4 regions of the Luteibacter sp. 9135 genome follow, and region 1 is predicted to be linked to each of the others. Evidence: riboswitches for the same ligand, from Rfam matches in the RefSeq annotation. Region 1 holds a riboswitch; each other region holds the start of a gene.

Region 1 (4,854 bases):
CGACTGTCGCGCAGCAGCCGCTCGATCGGGTACTCGCGTATGTAGCCGTACCCGCCATGCAACTGCAAGGCATCGTTGCAGATGGCGAAACCGGCATCGGTGGCGAAGCGCTTGGCCATGGCGCACCACACCGTGGCGTCGTGGCTGCGTGCATCGAGCTTGCGCGCGGCGGTGTGAACCATCTGCCGTGCGGCCACCAGTTGCGTGGCCATGTCGGCCAGCTTGAATTGCAGCGCCTGGAACTCGCCCAGCTTGCGGCCGAACTGGCGCCGCTCACCCAGGTAGCGGCGGGCCGCATCCAGCGCCCCCTGCCCCGCGCCGAGCGAACACGCGCTGATGTTGATACGGCCACCGTCCAGTCCCTTCATCGCGATGCGAAAGCCCTCGCCTTCCTCGCCCAGCCGGTTCGTTGCGGGGATACGCACGTCCTCGAACGTGATGCCGCGCGTGGGCTGGCTGTTCCAGCCGAGCTTTTCCTCCTTGCGGCCGTAGCCGATCCCCGCGGTATCCGCGGGCACTGCGAACGCACTGATGCCGCGCGCGCCGTCGCCGCCGGTGCGAGCCATCACCACCAGCATGTCGGTGGCGCCGGCCCCGGAGATGAACGCCTTGCTGCCGTTGATGACGTAATGGTCGTCCTCGCGCACGGCGCGCGTCTGCAACGAGGCCGCATCGGAACCGGCGCCCGGCTCGGTCAGGCAATACGACGCGAGACGTGTGCCGCTGGCCAGCGGTTCGCCCCATGCCTGCAACAGGGCCGGCTGGGCGTAGGTGGTCAGCATCCAGGTCGCCATGTTGTGGATGCTGATGAAGGCGGCCGTGGAGGGATCGATCGCGGCCAGTTCCTCGAACACGATGGCCGCGTCCAGCCGCGTCAGGCCGGTACCGCCGGCCGCTTCGTCCACGTAGAGGCCACAGAAGCCCAGTTGCCCGGCCTTGCCGATGACCTCGCGCGGAAAGATGCCTTGCGCGTCCCAGTGCGCCGCATGCGGCGCCAGCTCCGCCTGGGCGAAGTCGCGCGCCGCCTCGCGGAACGCATTCTGCTCGTCGCTCAGGCCCGCGGCCTGCACCGTCACCGGAATGTCCATGAGGGGCGCCCTCACTTCAGGCTGATGGTGGTGTTGACGCCCTGACCCGTGCCGCCGTCGTCGAACCAGCGCGAGGTGACCGTCTTGGTCTGCGTGTAGAACATGACCGCCTGCTTGCCGTACGGACCGAGGTCGCCCAGCTTCGAGGCGCGCGAGCCCGTGAACGAGAACAGCGGCACCGGCACCGGGATAGGCACGTTGATGCCGACCTGCCCCACGTCGATGTCCTCCTGGAAACGACGCGCCGCGGCGCCGCTGCCCGTGAACAACGCCGTGCCGTTGCCGTTGGGGTTGGCGTTGACCAGCGTGATCGCCTCATCCAGCGTGTCCACCGTGAGCACGACGAGCACGGGACCGAAGATTTCCTCGTCGTAGATGCGCATGCCGGGGCGCACGCCGGAGAAGATGGTCGGGCCGACGAAGTTGCCCTGCTCGTAGCCCGGCACGCGGCAATCGCGGCCGTCCAGTTCAAGGGTGGCGCCTTCGGCCACACCGGCATCGATCAAGGCGTGCACGCGATCGCGCGCCGCGCAGGAGATGACCGGGCCGACATCCGTACCGGCCTCGCTGCCCGCATTGACCTTCAACGTCTTCGCGCGGGCCACCAAGTCGGGCAGCCACTCGCGCGCGGCGCCGACCAGTACGGCCGTCGAGGCCGCCATGCAGCGCTGGCCCGCCGCGCCGAACGCCGCGCCGACCATCGCGTTGAGCGTCTGCTCGCGATGGGCATCGGGGAGCACCACGGCGTGGTTCTTCGCGCCCATCATGCACTGTACGCGCTTGCCGGCCTGCGACGCGCGATGGTAGACATGGGTGCCGACGCGGGTGGAACCGACGAACGACACCGCCTTGATCTGCGGGTGGTCGCAGATCGCGTTGACCACGTCCTCGCCACCGTGCACGACGTTGAGCACGCCGCGGGGGATGCCCGCTTCCACGGCCAGTTCGACCAGGCGCATGGTCACCATCGGGTCCTGCTCCGACGGTTTCAGCACGAAGGTGTTACCCGTGGCGATCGCCATCGGGAACATCCACAGCGGAATCATCGCCGGGAAGTTGAACGGCGTGATGCCCGCGCATACGCCCAGCGGTTGCAGCAGCGTGTAGGTATCCACACCGCCGGCCACGTTGTTGGCCAGCTCGCCCAGCTGCAGGTTGCCGATGGCCGCCGCGTGTTCCACCACCTCCAGGCCACGGAACACGTCGCCTTCGGCATCGGGCAGCGTCTTGCCCTGCTCCGCCGTGAGCGTCGCGGCCAGTTCGGCCATGTGCTCGCGGATCAGTTGCTGGTACTTGAGGAAGATGCGCGCCCGCGCACCGATGGGCGTCTTGCGCCAGGTGACGAAGGCGCGGCGCGCGGCATCCACCGCCGCCTCGACTTCCGCCGGCGTGGCGAAGGGCACGCGTGCCAGCACCACCTGCGTGGCCGGGTTGACCACGTCACGCCATTGCGTGGTGGCCGATTCGACGAACTCGCCGTCGATCAGCAGCTTTACCGTGGCGACATGAGTCGCGGCCGGGTTCATCTCGTTCATTGTCCAGTCTCCAGATCGCTCACCCGCGAAACCGGGCGTGCGAGGGACAAGACAAGTGATTCGAGACAACGGACGCCGCGTCGAGTCAGCTCATCCGGTTGCCCACCGCAACACCCGAGGAAGACACCGCATGCGATGTCCACCACGGGCCGGTCTCCGGGCTTGCGAGCGATGCGGCATGCATCAGCCCGACACCTTCCCGCGTTGCCGCAGTGGTTCTGAGTCGGGTTTTCTCGCCTACCGTTGCGGGGGCAGCGCCGGCATCGGACCGGCTTCCCGTTTCACCCTGCGCACCGGAATGGCGGCGGCAGGACACCTGTGGCCCATCGATTGTAGGCGGCGCAACGCATGGGGACACGCTGCGATGCAGTAAACGGCGCGGTGGCGGCGTCGAGAGCCGGTGGCATCAGGGCTTGTGGTACGAGAAGATCTTGGCCAGTTCCGCGTGGTGCCCCTTGTCGGCGACGAGTTCGGTCATGGGATGCGCACGCACGATGCTGCTGCCGCTCTTGGTCGTGGTCTCGCCGGGGTGCTGTCCGCCGAAGGGTCGCCCGGGCACGCCGGTCAGCGCACTGTGCGAGCCCAGGTTGTCCTTGAACATCTCGCCGCAATGGAAACACACCTGATTGGGGAAGCTGGCGAACGTGGCCACAAGGCCCGTGTCCTGGGCCATGGGCGTGTGTCGGTGCGTGTCGTGCAGCGTCACCGCCATCGGCTCGGAATGGTGGTTCTGCGCCGGGTTGCTCTTCTTGCCCCGGCGTTTCGCCGACTTCACGCTTGGCGCGTACAGCGTGGACGGCGCACCGCTGGCGGTCTTGTCCAGCCCCTTCGCGGAAACACCCATGGCATAGCTGCCGTCGATCCACGCGAAGCGGGCGGTGCCGTGGTCGTAACGTACCTTGCCGACATCGGAGAGCACGGTGTTGATCGTCTGCTCGGTGCCCTTGCTGTTGAGCGCGGGCGTATACAGCCGCTTTGCGCTCTCGTCGAACGCGCTGACGAACGGCTTGGACGCTGACGCATCACGAAGCGCCTCGGTGGTGGGCAACGAGTGCAGGCGCCAGCCCTTGACCGAGCCATCCGGCATGTTGGACAAGCCGACGATGGAGCCACGTCGCGAACGGTACATGGTGTTGGTTTTTTTCGAAGGCGACGGTACCGCGCCCCAGTCCTGCGTACTGAACAACGGGGTGAGTCCCGTATCGGCCCGGTAGTCGGCTACCAACGACGGCGCGAGCCGCACCGCGCCGTCGGAAAGGGTCTTCGACACCGGGAACGCAATGTTGGAAAACGAATGAAAGCGCGGCGCATCGGCCGACGTCCCGGACAACATGCTCTTTCCCGAGAACGCGGTGTGAGAGAACTTCAGCGGCACCTTCGCCCGCGCCACGTGCGGGTCGAGCGGCGCCGGGCCGGACGCCTTGCGTTTACGCGATACCTTGGGTGCGATCATGGCGTACTACCTCGCGAAAGCCCGGTCGGGCGACAGATCCAGCGGATCGAAGGGACAGCCGATGGCGAAGCAGAGCTGGCGCAAGCCGTCGATCGATGGCGACGCGCCCTTTCCCAGCGCCTGCTGGAAGAACAGCAGGTCGTCGTCCGGCGGCGCCGCGTGCGCCGCCATCGGCTGGAAACCCAGCGCGTGCAGCGCGGCGATCGAACGGGTGTTGTCACGGTACGCCGAGGTGTAGAACACATCGATGCCCACCTCTACCGCCTGCCGGGCGAGCAGCCGTGCAGCCCGGCGCCCCAGCCCGCGGTTCTGGTGGTCCGCGCCGATCCAGAAATGGAAATACCCCGCGCTTCCGGCGTGCTGGTAGCCCACCGAACCGACGAAGCCGTCCGCCCGGTCGACCAGGGCGAAGCAGGCGCGCTGCGGATCGGCCTGCTGGAAGGCGATCCACTCGCGCACCGCGTCCACGTCCTCGAGCGCGGGCAAGCGGGTCACGATACCGATGTGCGGATCGCGATACTGGCGCAGCCACGACGGGGCGTGATGCCAGGCCAGCGGTTCCAGGCGCAGTTCCCCGTCCACCGCATGCGCCGCAGCGAACCACGGCAACGCGCGGCAATAGCGTACGTGGTCGCGGATATAGGTCTTCCATGCTGGCTCGTCGTCTTCCGGGTTACCGAGCATGGCCTGCGCCGCCGTGACATCGCCGGCATGCAGCAACGACCAGGTGAGCCGGTCGGCCACGTCGTCGACCAGCGATGCCTGTAGCGGCGCGAGC
Region 2 (4,854 bases), 1.1 Mb from region 1:
GACCGCCTTGCGCGCGAGCTCGGGGCTGCGCAGGGGGCCGGGCATCACCACGTCGGTAAACAACAGATCGATGGCGATACCGCTTTCCACGATCGACAGCGCGCTCTCGGCATCGCGTGCCTTCAGGACGCGGTAACCGAGTTCGGCGAGCATGCCGACCACGGTTTCCCGCACGGCCTCATCGTCCTCGGCGACGAGAATGGTTTCGTCACCACCGCGAATGGCTTCCTCTTCGACGACCACGATACGATCCTCGCTCTGCATGGACCGGGGCAGGTAGATCTTTACCGTCGTACCTTCACCCGGCTCGCTGTACACCTTGATGTGACCACCGGATTGCTTGACGAATCCGTAGACCATCGACAGGCCCAGACCCGTGCCGCGGCCCTCGGGCTTGGTCGTGAAGAACGGGTCGAACACCTTGTCCAGGATATCCGCCGGAATACCGCATCCGGTGTCGGTCACCGCAAGCATCACGTACTGGCCGGGACGGAGGTCACCGTGGGTTTTCGCATAGTTCTCGTCCAGCAAGGCGTTGCCTGCCTCCACGGTGAGCCTGCCCTGGCCGCTCATCGCGTCACGTGCGTTGATCGCCAGGTTGAGCAGGGCGTTCTCCACGTTGGACGGATCGACGAGCGTATTCCACAGACCACCGGCGATCACGGTCTCCACCTCGATCGCCTCACCCAGCGCGCGGCGGAGCAGCTCGTCCATGTCACGGACGAAGCGGCCGACGTTGACGACCTTGGGCGCCAGCGGCTGGCGCCGGCCGAAGGCCAGCAGTTGGGCGGCTAGCTTGGACCCGCGAGTGACGCCCGCCATGGCGTTGGCCACGCGACGCTCGGCGCGTTCGTTACCCGAGACATCGATGCCCAGCAGTTGCAGGTTGCCGCTGATCACCTGCAGCAGGTTGTTGAAGTCGTGCGCCACGCCACCGGTGAGGTTGCCGATAGCATCCATCTTCTGCGCCTGGCGCAGTTGCTCCTGGGCCAGGTCCAGTTCCGCGTCGCGCGCGCGTTCGATCGTGACATCGCGGGCCACGGCAAAGATCATGCCTTCGCTGGGCACGGCCCGCCAGGACAGCTGACGGAAGCCCCCATCGGCCGTGCGGTAACGATTCTCGAAGCGCAGCGTGGCCACCCCGTCGGCCAGCTGCCCGGTTTCCTCACCGGTACGATCGGTGTCGTCGGGGTGCACGAAATCCAGGTAGGACCGTCCCAGGGTCTCGCGCTCGCTCCAGCCCAGGATCGCGGTCCACGCCGGATTGACCGAGAGCAGGCGCGTATCCGCATCGGCCACGAGCAGGATGTCGCTGGAGAAGCGCCAGATACGGTCGCGCTCGAAGGTGCGCTCCGCCACCTGTCGCTCCAGGCTCTGGGCGAGTTGCTGCAGCTCGGCTTCGGCGCGGCGCCGCTCCACGGCGACGCGCGTACGATTGGCCACCTCACGGACGAAGGCGATCTCCTCCTCCGGCCACTCGCGGGGCCCCTCGTGGTTGAGGTAGAGCAGCGCCACGACGCCGCCCCTCTCGGTCACCGGCATATTGATGAAGGAGACGGCGCTGATCGCCGCCAGCGCATCGGCGGTGCGTTGGGTGCGCGGATCCTGGTAGGCATCGGTGACGACGGCGGTGCGACCGGCTTTGATATCGTCGATGTACGATCCGTAATCGCGGAAGTTCAGCACGCCGGCCAGCGTCAGGATGCCGGGGGCGTTCCAGTCGCGTTCGACGCTGATGGTCTCCGCCACGGTGTCCACGGTGCCGTAACCGGCCCGGCTGATCCGGAGCGTGCGGCCCAGCACCTCGGCGACGCAGTAGGCGATGTGGGCCGGATCCTCGAGGTCACGGAGCAGGTTGCCCACCTCGATGAGGGCCAGGCGCCGATCTTCCGTGTCGCCGGCCGTGGCGGCGGCATCGCCAACGGGGGGGGATACCGCGACCATGAAGACCGCCTCGCCAGCCACCGGGGCGCGCCACAGCTCGACCGAGACCCGCCAGGCGGTGCCGTCGACCGCCGTGAGCGCAAGCTCACGGACGCCCTCGATCCCGCCGGTCAGGAGCAGGGTGCTCAATCGCGCGCGGCTGTCTTCGGTCCACCAGGTCAGGAAGCCCTGCCCCGCCCCGTCACGAAGCCGTGCGGTCATCCAGGCATTGGCGTAAAGGAGCTCCCCTGTCGCCGACACGGCCGTGAAGCCGAACGGCAGTGCGTCGAACGCATGGGTGACCAGGGCGTGTTCCTGCAACGCGAACGTAGATGGCATCGAGCGAGCGGTCATGGGGCGGATCGCAGATGTTAAAGGTTCGAAGCCCTGCAATTTGTGTAGGCCATCTTCACGAAACGGTCATGTCGCGATGCGCAAATCGGTCCACGGGGGGTTGTAAAAAAATGACTCCCGGCGGATCAAGCACATAGCGCATTTACCCTATATCTTGTGTTGACGGTACCGGGGACCAGCTATATGGTGTGTCCCGTTGGTGTCCGAAGAGGCGCGACTGCCCGTCGGACTTAATAGGGAATCCGGTGCAAATCCGGAACTGCCCCGCAGCGGTAAGTGGAAACGAACCCGTCACACGCACTGGTCCCCCCGTGGGATTGGGAAGCGACGGCTAGGCCGGACCCGAAAGGCGTCCCCGTCCACGAAGTCCGAAGACCTGCCAACAGCTGTCGCCCCGCCAGGCGGCGGTTTTTGTGGTGACGGCTTCCGCGGGGAGGCACGTCGCGGTCCGGAGCCCCCGATGGCGTGCTCCGACGCGATCTTTTTCCGCCGGCCCACCGCTTCGAGCCCCGTCCGAGGGAACGGGAGTTTGAACCGAGCCCTGGGGCACGCCTGACATGACCACGATGGAATCCGCCGCGCGCGAGCGCACCGAAGCAGCCGATACGGCCGTCACCTCCCCCGCCCCGGCGGACAAGGCACCCGCTGCCGGTTACCGCAACGAGCCGCCGCCGGCGTTCGCGCTGACCCCGCCGCACAACCCCGGCCAGATGCGCGTCACCAAGCGCAACGGCGGCCAGGAAGCCGTCGACGTGAACAAGATCGTGCGCGCGGTGACCCGCAGCGCCGATGGCCTGTTCGCGGTCGACCCGATGCGCGTGGCGCTGAAGACCATCGGCGGCCTGTACGACGGCGCCACCACGCAGGAGCTGGACCAGCTGTCGATCCGCACCTCCGCGGCGCTCACCGCCGAGGAACCGGAATACGGCCAGCTGGCCGCGCGCCTGCTGGCCGCTTTCGTCGACAAGGAAGTGTCCGGCCAGGACATCCAGTCGTTCTCGCAGTCGATCAGCACCGGCTTCGAGCTGGGCATCCTCAACGAGCGCCTGCGTGACTTCGTGCTGGTCAACGCGCGCAAGCTCAACGATGCCATCGACACCGCCGGCTCGCGCCGCTTCGAATACTTCGGCCTGCGCACGGTCTACGACCGCTACCTGCTGCGCCACCCGACCCGGCGCTTCGTCATCGAGACGCCGCAGTACTTCTTCATGCGCATCGCCTGCGCCCTCGGCGGCAACGACGTGGCCGAGACGCTCGAGCTGTATCGCATGCTGTCGTCGCTGGAATACCTGGCCAGCTCGCCCACCCTGTTCAACGCCGGCACCGCGCACGAGCAGCTGTCGTCGTGCTTCCTGCTGGATTCGCCTCAGGACGCGCTGGAGTCCATCTACGCCAAGTACGGCGACGTGGCCCAGCTGTCGAAGTTCGCTGGCGGTATCGGCCTGGCCTATTCGCGTATCCGCTCGCGCGGCTCGCTGATCAAGGGCACCAACGGTCATTCCAACGGCCTGGTGCCGTGGCTGAAGACCCTGGATGCGTCGGTGGCCGCGGTGAACCAGGGCGGCAAGCGCAAGGGCGCCGCCTGCGTGTACCTGGAAAGCTGGCATGCGGACATCGAGGAATTCCTCGAGCTGCGTGAGAACACCGGTGACGACGCGCGCCGCACGCACAACCTCAACCTGGCCAACTGGGTGCCGGACCTGTTCATGCGCCGTGTCGAGACCGACGGCGACTGGTCGCTGTTCGACCCGAAGATCGTGCCGCACTTCGTCGACACGTGGGGCGCCGCCTTCGAGACCGCCTACGAGAAGGCCGAGGCCCAGGGACTGGCCGTCAAGTCGATCAAGGCGCGCGAGTTGTACGCCCGCATGCTGCGTTCGCTGGCGCAGACCGGTAACGGCTGGATGACATTCAAGGATCGTTCCAACGCCACCAGCAACCAGACCGCGCGTCCGGAAAACGTCATCCACCTGTCCAACCTGTGCACCGAGATCCTGGAAGTGACCTCGGAAGGCGAGACCGCCGTGTGCAACCTCGGCTCGGTGAACCTGGCACGCCACGTGGTCGACGGCCAGTTCGATTACGACAAGCTCGCCACCACGGTGCGCACCGCCGTTCGCCAGCTGAACCGCGTGATCGACCTCAACTTCTACCCGATCGCCACGGCGAAGACGGCGAACATGAAGTGGCGTCCGGTCGGGCTTGGCGTCATGGGCCTGCAGGACGTCTTCTTCAAGCTCCGCCTGCCCTTCGATTCCGCGGAAGCGCTGAAGCTGTCCTCGCGCATCCAGGAAGAGATCTACTTCCACGCACTCTCGATGTCCAACGAGATCGCTGAGCGTGACGGCGCCCATCCCGGCTTCGAGGAAACCCGCGCCGCCAACGGCGAGCTGCAGTTCGACTACTGGCCGGCCGCCACGCCGACCGACGTCGACGGTCGCTGGGCCGAGCTGCGCGAGAAGATCAAGGCGAAGGGCCTGCGCAACTCGCTGGTCATCGCCATCGCGCCGACCGCCACCATCGCCTCGATCGCCGGCTGCTACGAGTGCATCGAGCCGCAGGTGTCCAACCTGTTCA
Region 3 (4,854 bases), 2.1 Mb from region 1:
GCAAGCAGCACGCGCAACCTCGCGGCGGCGCGATCCGCGCGATAACGCGACGCTGGCAACACGGCCCCCACGCCGAGTCGAACCACCCGCGCCGCGTTGTCCGGCTGGTCGAACCCATGCGGCACGACCAAGGAGGGGCAACCGGCGCGGAGGGCTTCCTGAGTGGTGCCTACGCCGCCGTGGTGCACGACGGCCGCAGCACGTTCGAACAGGGCGCCGTGCGGGGCGTATTCGACGGCAAGCACGCCATCGGGCAGCACGGTCGGCAGGCGCGAACGCATTTCCGGTGATCCCGTCAGCAGTACGGCGCGTCGGCCCAGCATCGCGGCGGCGCCCATGCTTTCGCGAAGGAAGCCTTCACCCGCGTGGACCGCCGCCGAGCCCAGCGTGAACACCAGCGGTGGCTCGCCGGCGTCGAGGAACGCCGTCAATGGCGGCGACAGGCTGCCCAAGGAGGGAGAGTAACGGCAGTAGCCCGTCACCAGGGTATGCGCCGGCGCATCGGCCGGCGCCTGCCCGAGTAACGGCGAATACATGGCTAGCACGCCGTCGCGCGCGTGCTGCCCGCAGTGGAAGGGATCACCCCCTGCCGAGACCGGCGCCAGGCCGAGCGATTGGCGGAATCGGCGCACCGGGCGCGTCCACGGTGCCGTGACGTGCTCGGCCATACGACGAAGCCAGGCGCCGCGTCGTGGCGTGGCGCGCAGAAAGCGGTCGAGCACCGCCAGGCCCGTGGCGGGCGGATCGTACGCCGACAGGAACGCGGCCGGCGAGAGCACCGCCGACAGCCAGGCGACACGCGTGGTCTCACCCAGGATCTGCCCGGCGAAGGCCAGTGTGGTCGTCACGATGGCATCCGCATCCGCGCAGACAGGTGCCAGCGCCTGGTAGCTCGCCGCCACATCCGCGGCGGCCAGGTCGCGAACGACGAAGCGTGGGCCGCGCAAGGGGTGGAACGCCCGCGCGGCAAAGGCGGCTTTGTCCTCCGGCTCGGCGATACCGCTGGCCAGCACGAAGCGCAACCCGGCGTCCGCCACCGCTTGCCGATGGATCGCGTGCGCGCCGATCGTGACCCGGTGCCCGCGCGCCACCAGCTCCCGGCCCACCGACAGGAAGGGAAACAGGTCGCCCTGTGACCCGACCGTCGCCATCACGATGTGTCGTCCCGCCATGTCCCCCCTCCCGTCGATGTCCACGCGCATCCTCGCGGCCGGCGTGTCGACGCGATGCATCCCGACGCGTTGACCTGCCCCCACCACGCAGGCTAGTCTTCGCTCGCCAGCGGTCTTTATCTCTCTATTCGAATGGAAAGATAAAAGCTAAGAGGGAAGCCGGTGCGAATCCGGCGCTGCCCCGCAGCGGTATGTGGAGACGAACGCGTCACAGGCACTGGATCTAACAACGATCCGGGAAGCGACGCGCAAGGCGGCACCTGTTCCGGTGCCACATCCACGAGCCCGAAGACCTGCCGCCGGCCTGAGCACGCGTACCGTCATGGGTACGCGCGCTCCGCACGACCTGGACCCACCGCGCCCGCGTGGTGGCCCGGTTCGCCCGCGGGGGCGAAGGTCGACGGTACGCCGCATGACACCCACGACGCCGTGCACCTGCGTGCGGCGGCGCGCGCGTGTCCGGCAGCGGGCCGCCCTTCCCTCCTCTTTGCCACGAAGAGGACGTATCCACATGCCACACGTTACCTACCCCGGTTTTCCCCGCATCGGCAGACGCCGTGAACTCAAGCGCGCGCTCGAAAGCCACTGGCGGGGCGATAGCGACCGCGAGGCCCTGCTCGCCGTCGCCCGCCAGCTGCGCGAGCGGCACTGGCAACTCGCCCGCGAGGCCGGCGCCGACAGCGTGCCGGTCAACGACTTTTCCCTGTACGACCATGTGCTCGATGCCGCCGTCGCGGTGGATGCCATCCCCGAGCGCTACCGCGACCTGCATGCGCGGGACGCCCTGGCGGGCTACTTCGCCATGGCACGCGGTCGCCAGGACGGCACGGTTGACCTGCACGCACTGGAGATGACCAAGTGGTTCGATACCAACTACCACTACATCGTTCCGGAACTGCATGCGGGCCAGGTCTTCGCTACCCGGGCCGACAAGGCGGTGGCGGAATACCGCGAGGCCGTGGCCGCGGGCCATACGGCGCGCCCAGTGCTGCTGGGCCCGCTGAGCTTCCTTCGCCTGGCCAAGACCGTGGACGGCAGCGACCCCCTGGCCCTGCTGGATGCCCTGTTGCCGGCCTGGAGCGGCTTGCTCGACGCGCTGACGGAAGCCGGCGCCGACTGGGTGCAGGTCGACGAACCGGCCCTCGTGCTGGACCTCGAACCGGCCTGGCAGGCGGCGTACCGGTCGGCGTACGCCGCCATCGGCGAGCGCACGCGCGGACGCATCCTCCTGGCCACCTATTTCGGTGACCTGGGGGCCAACCTGGCCCTGGCCACGTCGTTGCCGGTGGCAGGCCTGCACGTGGACCTGGCCCGTGCTCCGGGGCAACTGGACGCGGTGATCGACGCGCTGCCCGCCGGGCGCGTGTTGTCCGCCGGCGTACTGGACGGCCGCAACATCTGGCTGAGCGACCCGGCCATCATCGGCCCGCGCATCGCCCATGCACGCAAGCGCCTGGGTGACGATCGACTCTGGCTGTCCACCTCGTGCTCGCTGCTGCACGTGCCCATCGACGCCGCCGAGGAAAAGCGCCTGCCCGGCGCGATCGGCGAGTGGCTGTCGTTCGCCCGGCAGAAGATCGTCGAACTGCGCCGCTACGCCGATGCCGCGACCGGCGACGAGGCCGCGCAACGCGTGCTCGCCCGCCAGCACGATACGGTGGAGGCGCGTCGCCGCTCGCACGACGTGGTGCGCGCCGAGGTGCGTACGCGCGTGCGCGGGCTGACACCGCAGTTCGGCCAGCGCCGTTCGGCCTATGCGTTCCGGGCCAACGTGCAGCGTGAGCGCTTCGGGCTGCCCGACCTGCCCACCACCACCATCGGCTCGTTCCCGCAGACCGCCGACCTGCGGCTCGCGCGTGCCGCGCACCGGTCCGGCAAGCTGGAAGACGAGGCCTACCAGGCCGTGCTGCGTGACGAAGTACGCCGCGCGGTGGCCTTCCAGGACGAGATAGGGCTGGATGTCCTCGTGCACGGCGAGCCCGAGCGCAACGACATGGTGGAGTATTTCGGCGAGCAGCTGCAGGGCTATGCGTTCACCTCGCTGGGCTGGGTGCAGAGCTACGGCTCGCGCTGCGTCAAGCCGCCGATCATTTACGGCGACGTGGCCCGGCCGGCGGCGATGACGGTCGCCTGGTCCAGCTACGCGCAATCGCTGACCAACAAGCCCATGAAGGGCATGCTGACGGGCCCGGTGACCATGCTGCAGTGGTCGTTCGTGCGCGACGACCTGCCCCGTGCCGAGGTCTGCCGGCAGATCGCGCTGGCCCTGCGCGACGAGGTGCACGACCTGGAAAAAGCAGGCATCGGCATCGTGCAGATCGACGAGCCCGCGCTGCGCGAGGGCCTGCCGCTGCATCGCGCCGACTGGGCCGATTACCTCGCCTGGGCGGTGGACGCGTTCCGCATCACGGCCGGCGGCGTCAGCGACGCCACCCAGATCCACACCCACATGTGCTATTCGGAGTTCAACGACATCATCGAGGCCGTCGCGGCGATGGATGCGGATGTCATCTCCATCGAGACCAGCCGCTCGCGCATGGAACTGCTGGATGCCTTCACCCGCTTCCGCTACCCGAACGGCATCGGTCCCGGGGTCTATGACATCCACTCGCCCCGCGTGCCGGCCGAGGCCGAGATGGCCGAGCTGCTGGACCGGGCACTTAGGGTGCTGCGACCCGACCAGTTGTGGGTCAATCCGGATTGCGGCCTGAAGACCCGTGACTGGCCAGAGGTGGCCGAAGCCCTGAAAGGCATGGTCTCGGTAGCCCGGACGGCCCGGGAGAGGCTGACGACGGCGGCATAAAAGGGACCGGTAGGAGCCCACGATGTAGGCGAACGTCTACGTAGCTAGGGCGAAAAAAGCCGACCTCGTGCCCAGGCGAGCGTTTTTAGACTCGCCTGGTGCGGCTTTAAAACGCTTCAAAAGCCGCTTCGTTCGACTCACGGCAACGCTCGCGTGGATGCGATGTGTGGCTTCATTCGCCGAGCGTGACCTGAGGGTTCGCCCACATCGTGGGCTCCTACCCCCCCCCCCCCAAAAAAGCGTGCGGGCCCGTAGACCGGGTCCCGCCCCTGAACATCCATGCAATCGTCACCATCGAGGCGTACCCTCCCCCGCTGCAAACCGGTGATGGGGGGTGTATCATGGCGCGCCCCATTTATCTCTTTATCCGTAAAGAAGGATATATACCCTCGATGAGCAATTACCTCTTCACCTCCGAGTCGGTCTCCGAAGGCCACCCGGACAAGATCGCCGACCAGATCTCCGACGCCGTCCTGGACGCCATCCTGGCTCAGGACCCGCGTGCACGCGTGGCCTGCGAGACGCTGGTGAAGACCGGTGTCGCCATCGTCGCGGGCGAAATCACCACCAGCGCCTGGATCGACCTGGAAGCGCTGACCCGCAAGGTCATCCTCGACATCGGCTACGACTCCTCGGACGTCGGCTTCGACGGCGAGACCTGCGGCGTGCTCAACCTGATCGGCAAGCAGTCGCCGGACATCAACCAGGGCGTGGACCGCAAGAAGCCGGAAGAACAGGGCGCTGGCGACCAGGGCCTGATGTTCGGCTACGCCACCAACGAGACCGCCGAATACATGCCGGCGGCCATCCATTACGCCCATCGCCTCGTCGAGCAGCAGACCAAGGTCCGCAAGAAGAAGAACTCGCCGCTGCCGTGGC
Region 4 (4,854 bases), 1.4 Mb from region 1:
CCACGCACGTGCCAGCCATCCAGGTCGGCACCCACCTGGCCTTCGACGCCGCGCAAGCGCGCCTTGCTCACGTTGATCGGCACGAATAGGGGGTCGAAGCCGATCAGGTCGTCGACATGCGTCTGGTAGGCATTGACCGCCCAGGTCCAGATGCCGGGACGGCTGGACAGCCCGATCTCCGCCGTGCGTGACGTCTCCGGCTTGAGTTCCGGTGCGGGCTGCCCGGTAAACCCATACGGGTAGTACACGTCGTTGAAGGTCGGCGCATGGAAGGCGGTCCCGTACGAGGCCGTGATCTTCATGCCGTCGTCGAAGCGGTAGCCATAGGCGGCCGAGCCGGTGGTGTGGTTGCCGAACTGAGTGTTGTGGTCGTGGCGCGCGGACAGCTGGATCTCGTGCGGGCCGAACACGCCTTGGTACAGCGCGAACACACCGGTGTTGTTGCGGGTGTCCTTCAGGTAAGCCGTATCGCTGTCGAGCTTTTCCTGCTGGTAATCGACGCCGGCGGTGAGCGTCTGCCCGGCGGCCAGCGTGATGTCGTTCTGCCAGGAGGCCTGGTTGCGCTTGGAGTACAGGTAACCCGTGCGCACCTTGTCGGCGCCGGTGACGAGGTTGCCGAGGCCGTCGTAGTACTTCTTCTGTGTACCGTTGAGGTAATTGTCCGCGCGGTCCTGGTTCTGGCCCAGGCTGACCGACATGCGCCAGGCCGACATCACGTCGAACGCCAGCTTGGCGCCGGCCACCTGCTGCGAGCGCCGGGTCAGGTTCTGGAAATCGCCGTCGTATTCGATGTCGCCCTTGCTGCGCAGCCAGCTGCCGGTGAGTTCGGTGCCGTTGTCCCAGCGGTAGCCGCCCGAGAGCGCACCGTTGTAGGTGCGGTAGGCGTCGTGGTCCGGCTCGTCGGTGAAGCAGCCCTTGAACGCGTCGGCCGCACCAACGCGGCAGGCGTTGATCCCGGCGGTGTACTGGCCGCCCAGGCTGGCGTTGTACCAGCCATGCGTGGTGCCGCCCGAGAGACCCACCTGCCCGGCGGTGTAGCCGTGGCTGCCGCCGCCGATCGACAGGCTGGGCGTGGGCGCTTCGCCGGCCTGGCCGCGACGGGTGAAGATCTGGATGACGCCGCCGATGGCATCCGAGCCGTACAGGCTGGAGCGCGGGCCACGGACCACCTCGATATGGTCGATCTGCTCGACCGGCAGCTGCTCGTAGGCGGGCAGGCCGGCACCCACGGTGCCCACGCGCACGCCGTCCACCAGCACCAGCGTGTGTGCCGAGTTGCTGCCACGCATGAAGAGCGAGGTCTGCTGGCCCAGGCCGCCCGTGTTGGTCATGGTCACGCCGGGCAGGCCGGCCAGCAGGTCCTGCACGTTGCGGGGCTGCAGGCGCTCGATGTCCTCGCGGCTGATGACGGTGACCGGGGCCAGCACTTCGTCCAGTGGCGTGGGCGCGCGGTTGGCGGTGACCACCACCGGGTCGAGGGTGCCGTTGGGTGCGTCGGCCGCATGGGCAGCGACGATCGTCGACAGCAGGGCCGTCGCGAGCAGGGTTTTCTTCATGGAACGGGTTTCCTCCGCCGCTGGTGCGGCAATGCGTAGCCTCAACAGGCGCGCGGGAGGACACAACGACGAACGGCACCACGGGCAACACCCGGATGACTGTCCGGATTCGCCCTCCGCGAATCGCCGATAACGGGACGGCGCCCGCGCTTAAAAGCGCAGGATTCGCCGATCGGGCCGGTCTCCGGACTCGCGCTGGCCCGAGGGCATCGCACCGGCGCCTTCCCGCTTGCGCAGTGGCTGTGGCCGGTGGATGGAGCCGTTCTGGGCGGCTCCTCACGCTTACCGTTGCGGGGGCAGTGCCGGCCTTGCCACATGTGTGGCGCACCGGCTTCCCGTTTCATCCCCGCCCGCTTCAGGCCGGCGGGGACACCCGAACAACGCAATGTTAACGCCTGGCCCGCGCGGAAGCGAGCCAGTGCGGGGCGACGGATCAGGCGGCGTAGACGCGCTCGCCGCCGATCCAGGTTTCGGCCACCGTGTGGTCGTCGTCCATCACCACGAAGTCGGCGCGATAGCCCGCCGCGATATGGCCGTGGGTGGCTTCCAGCCCGAGGAAGGCGGCCGGATAGGTGGAGGCCATGCGGGCCGCCTCGTCATAGGCCACGCCAACCATCTCCACCGTGTTGCGCACGGCGGTGGCCATGTCCAGCGCGGAGCCGGCCAGCGTGCCGTCGGCCGTCTGGCAGACGCCGTCGCGGACGGTGATCGTCTCGCCCTTCAGGACGAAGTTCGGATCGTCCGACCCCACGGGTGGCATGGCGTCGGTGACCAGCATCATCTTCTGCGGCGCCTTGGCCGCGATGGCGACACGCAGCGAACTCGGGTGCACGTGGTGGCCGTCGACGATCAGGCCGCACCAGCTGGCGGCGTCTTCCAGCGCGGCGCCGACCACGCCGGGCTCGCGGCTGGTGAACGGCGTCATGGCGTTGAACAGGTGCGTGAAGCCACGCACGCCGGTCGCCAGGGCCTGGCGGGTGGTGTCGTAGTCGGCGGCCGTGTGGCCGGCCGCCACGATCACGCCGTGGGCGACCAGCTGTTGCAGCACCGCGGCCGAGGCGCGCTCGGGCGCCAGCGTGAGCAGCGTGACGCCGCCGTGCCGCCGGGCGACCATGGCTACGTCGTCGGCGTCGGCGATACGGAACTTGGCCGGATCGTGCACGCCCTTGCGCTCGGGCGCGATGAACGGGCCTTCGAGGTGGATGCCGAGCACGCCCGGCACGCCCTGGGCCACCGCGTCGTTCACCGCATCGATGGCCTTCGCCATCACCGCGGCATCGTCGCTGATCAGGGTGGGCAGGAAGCCGGTGGTGCCGAACTTCGCGTGCGCCTGCCCGATGCGACGGATGGTGTCGACGGTGGGCACGTCATTGAACAGCACGCCGCCGCCGCCGTTGACCTGGCAATCGATGAAACCGGGCAGCAGCGTGCGGCCACCGAGGTCGTGACGCTCGGCGGCGCGCACGCGGGGATCGGACGGCAAGGCCAGCCCGGTGATGGTGCCGCCGTCGACCAGCACGGCAAAGCCACCCTGGAAGCCGTTATCGGTCAGCACACGGCCGTTGACGAGGGCGATGGTCATGGCAATTCCTATACGTGGGGCGAGAGGTCAGACGGTCTCGGTGACCTTGTTGAGGTGCGGCGGCACGTCGGGGTTGAAACCGCGTGCCAGCGCCAGCGCGGCCGTGGCGCGGTAGAAGCTCTGCACGGTGATCAGCGGTGCGGCGATGGGCGCGGTGGCGACCAGGGGCAGCACGCCCTCGCCCGTGGCGCCGGGTGCGGCGATCCACACATTGGCGCCGCGCTTGCGGAACTCCGCCGCGATCTCCAGCACGCCGGGCAGCGTATCGTCGTTCTGCGCGAAGAACAGCACGGGGAAATGCGGGCCGACCAGGGCCATCGGGCCGTGCTTCACCTCGGCCGCGCTGAAGGCCTCGGCGTGCAGGTTGCAGGTTTCCTTGAACTTAAGCGCGGCTTCCAGCGCGCCGGCAAAGCCGAAACCGCGGCCGACCACGAACAGGTTGTGCGCATCGACCAGGCCCTCGGTAAGTGCCGACCAGTCCGCGTCCCAGCCCTGGCGAAGCTGCGTGGGCAGGGCGGTGATGGCGTCGGCGATCTCGGCGCGGCCGCTCCAGCGGGCGGCGATGTGCAGGATCGCGAACAGCGCGCCCAGGTAGCTCTTGGTCGCGGCGACGCTGGTTTCCGGGCCCGCGTGCAGCGGCACCACCACGTCCGCCACGTCGGCCAGCGGGGAATCCACCACGTTGACCAGGGCGACCACATAGGCGCCGGCCTTCTTCGCGGCCTCCGCGTTGCGCACCAGGTCGGGGCTTTTGCCCGACTGCGAAACGGCGAGGTACAGCGCGCCATCGAGGCGCTGTGCCGCGTGATAGATGGAGGTGACCGACGGCGAGGCCGATGCGGTCACCACGCCCAGTTGGGTTTCGAACACGTACTTGGCGTACATCGCCGCGTGGTCGGAACTGCCGCGGGCGCAGGTGATGACCATGCGCGGGGGCTGGGCACGAAGCCGGTCGGCAAGGGCGCCGATCACGCCTTCGTTGAGGGCGAGTTGCCGTTCGACTACCTCGGCCGTCTCGTGCGCTTCGCGGTACATCAGGGTGTCTTGCGGCTGGGTGGTCATAGAAGTGGTGTGCCCGTCAGTCGCTTTGCAGTTCGGCGACGAAGTCGTAGATGTCCCCGCGATACCAGGAACAGGTGAATTCGACGATGCGGCCGTCGTCGAGGAAACTACGCCGCTCGATGTTCAGGCCGGCGCTGCCGGCACCGAGCCGGAGCAGCCGGGTCTGGGCCGGGCCCAGCACCACCGCGCGCAGGCGTTGCAGCGCGCGCCGCGGCCGATTGCCCAGCGTGTCGAGCGCTTCGTAGAGGGAATCCTCGACCAGGCTGGGGTCGGGCAGGAGGCTGAGCGGCACGGCGCTGCGCTCGATCGCCAGGGGCTCGTCGCCGGCGTAACGCAGGCGATGCAGGCGGACCACCTGGGTGCCGGGCGAGAGGTTCATCGCCATGGCTTCCTCCGGGGTGACCTCGCCGATGGCCCGCTCGAAGAACTCCGAGCGCGGGTTGAGCCCGCGGGCGCGAAGATCCTCGGTGAAGCTGGTCATCCGCGACAACGGCTTGACAATGCGTTCGGATACGAAAGTGCCGGCGCCGTGGCGTTGGGTGAGCAGGCCATCTTCGACCAGCCCGCCGATGGCCTTGCGCACGGTGACCCGGGACAGGGTGAGGGCCCTGGCCAGGTCGCGTTCGCTGGGCAGTGCGTGGCCGACCTGCACCT

What was found. Region 1 has a riboswitch for cobalamin ahead of FA89_RS11070 (CoA-acylating methylmalonate-semialdehyde dehydrogenase). Riboswitches for the same ligand answer to the same signal wherever they lie in the genome.
Region 2: linked by a shared signal. The riboswitch ahead of FA89_RS06055 (ribonucleoside-diphosphate reductase subunit alpha) and the one ahead of FA89_RS11070 (CoA-acylating methylmalonate-semialdehyde dehydrogenase) in region 1 are both predicted to bind cobalamin.
Region 3: linked by a shared signal. The riboswitch ahead of metE (5-methyltetrahydropteroyltriglutamate--homocysteine S-methyltransferase) and the one ahead of FA89_RS11070 (CoA-acylating methylmalonate-semialdehyde dehydrogenase) in region 1 are both predicted to bind cobalamin.
Region 4: linked by a shared signal. The riboswitch ahead of FA89_RS05140 (TonB-dependent receptor domain-containing protein) and the one ahead of FA89_RS11070 (CoA-acylating methylmalonate-semialdehyde dehydrogenase) in region 1 are both predicted to bind cobalamin.

What each region holds. Positions count from the first base shown of each region.
Region 1 covers NZ_JQNB01000001.1:2,567,053-2,571,906, reverse strand. Annotated here, with positions in the region: gene FA89_RS11075 (acyl-CoA dehydrogenase family protein) at 1-1,088, opposite strand, end outside; gene FA89_RS11070 (CoA-acylating methylmalonate-semialdehyde dehydrogenase) at 1,100-2,614, opposite strand; cobalamin riboswitch at 2,754-2,958, opposite strand; gene FA89_RS11065 (hypothetical protein) at 3,030-4,076, opposite strand; gene FA89_RS11060 (GNAT family N-acetyltransferase) at 4,083-4,854, opposite strand, start outside.
Region 2 covers NZ_JQNB01000001.1:1,433,355-1,438,208, reverse strand. Annotated here, with positions in the region: gene FA89_RS06060 (response regulator) at 1-2,262, opposite strand, end outside; cobalamin riboswitch at 2,458-2,675, shown strand; gene FA89_RS06055 (ribonucleoside-diphosphate reductase subunit alpha) at 2,835-4,854, shown strand, end outside.
Region 3 covers NZ_JQNB01000001.1:456,070-460,923, forward strand. Annotated here, with positions in the region: gene FA89_RS02055 (glycosyltransferase) at 1-1,172, opposite strand, end outside; cobalamin riboswitch at 1,266-1,487, shown strand; gene metE (5-methyltetrahydropteroyltriglutamate--homocysteine S-methyltransferase) at 1,684-3,975, shown strand; gene metK (methionine adenosyltransferase) at 4,368-4,854, shown strand, end outside.
Region 4 covers NZ_JQNB01000001.1:1,174,385-1,179,238, forward strand. Annotated here, with positions in the region: gene FA89_RS05140 (TonB-dependent receptor domain-containing protein) at 1-1,556, opposite strand, end outside; cobalamin riboswitch at 1,715-1,948, opposite strand; gene nagA (N-acetylglucosamine-6-phosphate deacetylase) at 1,990-3,138, opposite strand; gene FA89_RS05150 (SIS domain-containing protein) at 3,166-4,200, opposite strand; gene FA89_RS05155 (GntR family transcriptional regulator) at 4,217-4,854, opposite strand, start outside.